Azospirillum brasilense: one gene and its partner. The protein of the gene in region 2 binds, or shares a complex with, the protein of the main gene of each other region. Links are inferred from orthologs where the notes say so. Each region holds a gene or a part of one and is shown on either strand. Other genes may lie near its edges.

What was found.
Region 1: the proteins of carA (region 2) and carB are in contact, whole or in part, in a solved structure (PDB 1KEE), measured with the Escherichia coli proteins. The link is inferred for Azospirillum brasilense from one-to-one orthologs.

Annotation. Positions count from the first base shown.
Region 1 is NZ_CP032345.1:2,125,949-2,130,096, reverse strand. The notes cover bases 104-3,938. They hold carB (carbamoyl-phosphate synthase large subunit), read left to right. Parts: upstream 104-486; coding sequence 487-3,738; downstream 3,739-3,938. Other genes in these bases: greA (transcription elongation factor GreA), read left to right, coding at 3,821-3,938; D3869_RS10300 (hypothetical protein), read right to left, coding at 104-165. Outside these bases: more of D3869_RS10300, read right to left, coding at 1-103; more of greA, read left to right, coding at 3,939-4,148. UniProt on the Escherichia coli protein: Large subunit of the glutamine-dependent carbamoyl phosphate synthetase (CPSase).
Region 2 is NZ_CP032345.1:670,244-673,367, reverse strand. The notes cover bases 33-2,843. They hold carA (glutamine-hydrolyzing carbamoyl-phosphate synthase small subunit), read right to left. Parts: upstream 2,121-2,843; coding sequence 945-2,120; downstream 33-944. Other genes in these bases: D3869_RS03330 (GatB/YqeY domain-containing protein), read left to right, coding at 2,584-2,843; D3869_RS03340 (response regulator), read right to left, coding at 33-696. Outside these bases: more of D3869_RS03340, read right to left, coding at 1-32; more of D3869_RS03330, read left to right, coding at 2,844-3,045; dnaG (DNA primase), read left to right, coding at 3,084-3,124. UniProt on the Escherichia coli protein: Small subunit of the glutamine-dependent carbamoyl phosphate synthetase (CPSase).

The DNA of each region.
Region 1 (4,148 bases), 1.5 Mb from region 2 along the record:
GCGCGTGACCTTCCGGTAATCCTGGCTGGTCGCCGTCCGGCACTCCCCCTCCGCGCTGTAGCGGTCGACGTGGACGAGCGTGTTGTCGTCCGACAGGGCGCGGTCGCCCCCCCACGAAACGCAGGCGGCGCAGGCGCGGCTGTCCTTGGCGAAAGCGTGGGTCATCGTCGGGCGCGAACTCCGGAGGCGGTCAGGACGGGTGTGCGGGCTTCTCCCGCTGGTGAAGATCGGGAAACGCCGGGTTTCCGGCGCACCCCGATTGATGACGCCCTTTCGGCGCGGGTTCAAGCCTTGCCTCGCCGCCCGCTGGCGATGTTTCAGACATGTGGCCCGCGCATCATCCCACCCCTTCCCCCGCGCCGCCTTGTTCCCTATAAAGGGGCCTCGCAACGACATATTGATCCGTGCCCCCTCACACCCGCGCCCCTGCCAAGGGGCCAATGGCGCGAGGGGGCTTTTGCTGCACGAACGTCGAGAAGCGGACCCATGCCCAAGCGCACTGATATCAAATCCATCTGCATCATCGGCGCGGGGCCGATCGTCATCGGCCAGGCTTGCGAGTTCGATTACTCCGGCGTCCAGGCGTGCAAGGCGCTGCGCGAGGAAGGCTTCCGCGTCATCCTGGTGAACTCCAACCCGGCCACCATCATGACCGATCCGGGTCTGGCCGACGCCACCTACATCGAGCCGATCACCCCGGCCGTGGTGGCGAAGATCCTGGAGAAGGAGCGCCCCGACGCCCTGCTGCCGACCATGGGCGGCCAGACCGCGCTGAACACCGCCATGGCCCTGTCCGACGACGGCACGCTGGAGCGGCTGGGCGTGGAGATGATCGGCGCCAAGCGCGACGTCATCGCCAAGGCCGAGGACCGCATCCTGTTCCGCGACGCCATGGACAAGCTGGGCCTGGAATCGCCGCGCTCGCGCCTCGTGCGCAACATGCAGGAGGCGACCGAGGCGCTGGAATTCGTCGGGCTGCCGGCGATCATCCGCCCCAGCTTCACGCTGGCCGGCACCGGCGGCGGCATCGCCTACAACCGCGCCGAGTTCGAGGACATCGTGCGCGGCGGCCTGCGCGCCAGCCCGGTCGGCGAGGTGCTGATCGAGGAATCGGTGCTGGGCTGGAAGGAGTACGAGATGGAGGTCGTCCGCGACAAGGCGGACAACTGCATCATCGTCTGCGCCATCGAGAACATCGACCCGATGGGCGTCCACACCGGCGATTCGATCACCGTCGCCCCGTCGCTGACGCTGACGGACAAGGAATACCAGATCATGCGCAACGCCTCGATCGCGGTGCTGCGCGAGATCGGGGTGGAGACCGGCGGTTCCAACGTGCAGTTCGCGGTGAACCCGGCGAACGGCCGCCTGATCGTCATCGAGATGAACCCGCGCGTGTCGCGCTCCTCCGCGCTGGCCTCCAAGGCCACCGGCTTCCCGATCGCCAAGATCGCCGCGAAGCTGGCCATCGGCTACACGCTGGACGAGCTGACCAACGACATCACCGGCACCACCCCGGCCAGCTTCGAGCCGACGATCGACTACGTCGTCACCAAGATGCCGCGCTTCACCTTCGAGAAGTTCGCCGGCACCGAGCCGCTGCTGACCACCTCGATGAAGTCGGTGGGCGAGGCCATGTCCATCGGCCGCACCTTCCAGGAGTCGGTGCAGAAGGCGCTGCGCTCCATGGAGACCGGCCTGACCGGCTTCAACGAGGTGCGCATCGGCGACAGCGACACGCCGGACGCCGCCGCCATCCGCGGCGCGCTGGCCCGCCCGACGCCGGACCGCCTGCTGGTCATCGCCCAGGCCTTCCGCCACGGCTTCACCGTCGCCGAGGTCCAGCAGGTCTCCAAGTACGACCCGTGGTTCCTGGAGCAGATCAAGGCCATCGTCGACCGCGAGCAGGCCATCCGCAGCGGCGGCCTGCCCACCGACAAGGCCGGCTGGCAGGCGCTGAAGCAGATGGGCTTCTCCGACGCCCGTCTGGCCGAGCTGGCCGGCAAGTCCGAGGGTGAGGTCGCCGAGGCCCGCCGCGCCGCCGGGGTCACGCCGGTCTTCAAGCGCATCGACACCTGTGCCGCCGAGTTCGCCTCGCGCACGCCCTACATGTACTCCACCTACGAGACCGACGGCACGGGTGCCGCCGAGTGCGAATCGGACCCGACCGAGAAGAAGAAGGTGGTCATCCTGGGCGGCGGGCCGAACCGCATCGGCCAGGGCATCGAGTTCGACTATTGCTGCGTCCACGCCGTCTACGCTTTGCGCGAGGCCGGCATCGAGACCATCATGGTCAACTGCAACCCGGAGACGGTCTCCACCGACTACGACACCGCCGACCGCCTGTATTTCGAGCCGCTGACCGCCGAGGACGTGATCGAGCTGGTCCGCGTCGAGCAGCGCAAGGGCACGGTGCTCGGCTGCATCGTGCAGTTCGGCGGCCAGACCCCGCTGAAGCTGGCCGACGCGCTGGAGAAGGCCGGCATCCCGATCCTCGGCACCTCGCCGGACGCCATCGACCTCGCCGAGGACCGTGAGCGCTTCCAGAAGCTGCTGCACCAGCTCAACCTGCTCCAGCCGGCCAACGGCCTCGCCCGGTCGCTGGAGGAGGCGGAGACGGTCGCGGCACGGATCGGCTTCCCCGTGGTCATCCGCCCGTCCTACGTGCTGGGCGGCCGCGCCATGGAGATCGTCCATGACATGGCCGGGCTCAAGCGCTACATGGGCACCGCCGTGAAGGTCTCGGGCAAGAACCCGGTGCTGATCGACAGCTATCTGCAGGACGCCATCGAGGTGGACGTGGATGTGGTGGCCGACGCCACCGGCCAGGTCTACATCGCCGGCATCATGGAGCACATCGAGGAGGCCGGCATCCATTCGGGCGACTCGGCCTGCGCCCTGCCGCCCTACTCGCTGCCCGCCGAGACCATCGCCGAGATCGGCCGCCAGGGCGAGGCGCTGGCCCGCGCCCTGCACGTCGTCGGCCTGATGAACGTCCAGTTCGCGGTCAAGGACGGCACGGTCTACATCCTGGAGGTCAACCCGCGCGCCAGCCGCACGGTGCCCTTCGTCGCCAAGGCCACCGGCACCGCCATCGCCAAGATCGCCGCCCGCGTCATGGCCGGCGAGAAGCTGGCCGACTTCACGCTGAACGGCCCGACCCCGCCCCACACCGCCGTGAAGGAGGCCGTGTTCCCCTTCGCCCGCTTCCCCGGCGTGGACATCGTGCTCGGCCCGGAGATGAAGTCGACGGGCGAGGTTATGGGCCTCGACCACAACTTCGCGCTGGCCTTCGCCAAGTCGCAGCTCGGCGCCGGCGTCACCCTGCCGGTCCAGGGCACCGTCTTCATCTCGGTGAAGGAGCGCGACAAGCCGTCGGCCGTGCAGATCGGGCAGAAGCTGCACGGCATGGGCTTCCGCGTCCTGGCGACCACCGGCACCGCGGCGGCGCTGCGCCAGGCCGGCGTCCCGGCGGAGTCGATCAACAAGGTGGTGGAAGGCCAGCCGCACATCGTCGACGCGATGATCAACGGCGAGGTGCATCTGGTCATCAACACCACGGACGGCGCGCAGGCCCTGTCCGACAGCTTCAGCCTGCGGCGCACGGCGCTGACCTACAACCTGCCTTACTACACCACCATGGCCGGTGCACGCGCAGCGGTGGAAGCGATTGCCGCACTCCGGAACGGCAGCCTTGAAGTCGCGCCGTTGCAGTCGTACCTTAGCGGTTCCTATTAGGACGGTTTACGGCGCGGCGGACCTCCTCCGCCGCGCCGTAGCTTTCCCAGGGCGCTGCGTCGGCATGGTGATGGATTGAACGATGGAAAAAGTTCCAATGACTGCGGCGGGATACAACCGCCTGCAAGAGGAGTTGAAGCACCTCAAGACTGTCGAACGGCCCAACGTCATCAAGGCGATCGCCGAGGCGCGTGAGCACGGGGACCTGTCGGAGAACGCCGAATACACCGCCGCGCGTGAACGCCAGAGCTTCATCGAGGGCCGCGTCGCGGAGCTGGAGGACAAGATCAGCCGCGCCGAGGTCATCGACCCGACGAAGCTGTCCGGCAGTGCGGTGAAGTTCGGCGCCACCGTCACGCTCGCGGACGAGGACACCGACGAGGAGATCACCTACCAGATCGTCGGCCAGG
Region 2 (3,124 bases):
GATGACGACTCCTTGCCGGTCCCATAGGGCGGCGATCCATCCCTCCGGCAGGCTCTGCTGGCGCAGCACCTCGATGAACATCTCGGTCGGGATGCTCATGGCAAGCACATGCTCCGAGGGTCCGTTCCGCGTGATCGGCAACGCGACGGCGACCAGGGGACGTTGGGCGACAACGCCCATGAAGATCTCGGAAATCTGGGTCTGACCGCTGTCCGCCGTCCGCCGGACGAGGCCCGTCACCGCGGTGCGGGGAAGCGGCTCCCCGAACGGGCGGCGCGTGTTGATCAACTGCTGGCCTTGGGCGTTGCTCAGCACGATGTGGACGCCCTCGCGCCGGGAGCCCTTGTGCTGGAGCACCTCGATCGCCTGCCGGTGGAAGGCTGCGAGATCGCCCTTCGCCAAGTGGGGGGAGGTGGTGAGAACCTGGAGCGCCGTCTCCATCGCCATGAGTTCCCGGTCGATGGCGACGGCCAGCGTCCGGGCCAGATCCTGGCCGGACCGCTCGATCGCGGCGCTCTGCGTCTCGGCCATGCGGAAGACCGTCCAGCCGGCGAAGCCCAGCATCGGCAGCAGCGCCGCCATGACCAGCAGCACCAGTCCCGTGCGAAGCGACAGTCCGCCGGCATGGGGCCGGTCGTCGCCCGCCACGCCATCGTTCACAGCGGGTGCGTTGTCATCCTGAGCGTGCAGAGGCAAGGGATGTCATGCTCCGGTATGCATGGCGAGGGACGCGTCCGTAACCATCGCAGAGTCCGGCAGCAAAGGACACACCTTTGACGGAGCAGGGTTTTTATCGAAGGGGGTAAAAACTCAGCCAACCCATTCGATCGAATGAGGTCGGCGGAAGCGGAAAAGCGAAGGGCGCGTAGCCCCCGTGTTTGTGAAAAGAAAAAGGAGCCGCAAGCGGCTCCCTTCTCGTCTTCGGTCGGTGCGTCCGCCGGGCGTCAGGCCGGCTGCTTGCCGTCCATCAGCGCCACGAAGCGGTCGAAGAGATAGTGGCTGTCCTGCGGGCCGGGCGAGGCCTCCGGGTGGTACTGCACCGAGAAGACCGGCTTGTTCTTCAACCGGATGCCCTCGTTGGTGCCGTCGAACAGGCTGACATGGGTCACCTCGGCGTCGGCGGGCAGGGTCTCCTCCATCACCACGAAGCCGTGGTTCTGGCTGGTGATCTCCACCCGGCCGGAGGCCAGGTCCTTCACCGGATGGTTGGCGCCGCGGTGGCCCAGCGGCATCTTCTTCGTCTTGGCGCCGAGCGCCAGCGAGAGCATCTGGTGGCCCAGGCAGATGCCGAACATCGGCAGGCCGGTGTCCAGCAGGCCCTTGATCGTCGGCACGGCGTATTCGCCGGTGGCCGCGGGGTCGCCGGGGCCGTTCGACAGGAAGACGCCGTCCGGCTTGTGGCGCATCACCTCTTCCACCGTGGCGGTGCCCGGAACCACGGTGACCTTGCAGCCGGCCGCGGCGAGGCAGCGCAGGATGTTGCGCTTGGCGCCGAAATCGATCGCCACGACGTGGAAGCGCGGGCTCTCCTGCGTGGCGTAGCCGGCGCCGAGCGTCCAGGCGCCCTCATCCCAGCCGTAGGTCTGGCGGCAGGAGACGTCCTTGGCGAGGTCCATGCCCTCCAGCCCCGGCCAGCCCTTGGCCTTGGCGACCAGCGCGTCGAGGTCGAACTTGCCGTCCGGCGCGTGGGCGACGACGCCGTTCGGGGCGCCCAGGTCGCGGATGCGCCGGGTCAGGCGGCGGGTGTCCACCCCGGCCAGACCGACCAGCCCGTAGCTCTTCAGCCAGTCGTCGAGATGGCGGGTGGCGCGCCAGTTCGACGGATCGGTGACGTCGGCGCGCAGGATCAGGCCGCGCGCGGCGGGGGTCACCGTCTCGATGTCTTCCGGGTTGGCGCCGGTGTTGCCGATGTGCGGAAAGGTGAAGGTGATGATCTGCCCGGCGTAGCTGGGGTCGGTCAGGATTTCCTGATAGCCGGTCATCGAGGTGTTGAAGCACACCTCGCCCACCGAATCCCCCACCGCACCGATGCCTCGGCCCTTGAAGACGGTGCCGTCGGCCAGAACCAGGACACCGGTGTAAGCGCCGGCATCGCCCGCCGGGAGAGTCGATTGAGCCATCCTTCAGACCTTATCAAGAGCCGCCGCGGGCCACATATTCCTGCCTTGCGGAGCGTCGGCGCCGCGTCCCGCCCCGCTGGGCGCACGCGTCGTCGTCGGTCCGCGCCCCGCCATCCCGGTTCCTTGCGGTTCGGGTGTCTGAGCCTGGATCGATTAGTCGGGACGGGTGAGCCGGTCAACCGTATATGACGATTGGTACCCCGATTTCCAGCGGCGCGTTTGCATAATCGCCGTGCTTCTCCGGTGGGGCTTGGCCTTTGGAGGGGCTGTGGAATGCGCTGGCGGGGGGTGGAAATCGGCCCTTCGGAATTGACGTGGCAATCCGGCGCAAATTTAGGAATATTGCCGGTTCGCGTCGCGTCTTCCGCGCCATCCCACGGATGGAGACGGTGCGGACGCTGCCGAGCGGCCGTTATCGTTTCGACCTGTTGAACACACCTGACGAACACGAAGGACACACGCAATGCTGCGCACGCGCCTGAACGAGGCTTTGAAGCAGGCGATGCTCGCCAAGAACCAGCGCGCCGTCTCGACCGTGCGCCTGATCCTGGCCGCGCTGAAGGACCGGGACATCGCGGCGCGTTCGCGCGGCGTCACCGACGGCATCGACGAGGCCGAGATCCTCTCCATGCTGCAGACGATGATCAAGCAGCGCGGCGAGTCGATCAAGCTGTACGAGCAGGGCGGCCGCCTGGAGCTGGCCGAGCAGGAGCGCGAGGAGATCACCATCATCGAGGGCTTCCTGCCCAAGCAGATGTCGGAGGAGGAGGTGGCCGCCGCCGTGAAGACGGTGGTGGACGAGATCGGCGCCACCTGCATCAAGGACATGGGCAAGGTGATGGCGGAGCTGAAGACCCGCTACGCCGGCCAGATGGACTTCGCCAAGGTCAGCGGCACCGTGAAGCAGCAGCTGTCGGCCTGCTGACGGTGCGGTTTCCGATCTAGCACGGGTTCCGCCCGCCCATGGCCTTCCCGCCCCAATTCCTGGAAGAGCTGCGCACCCG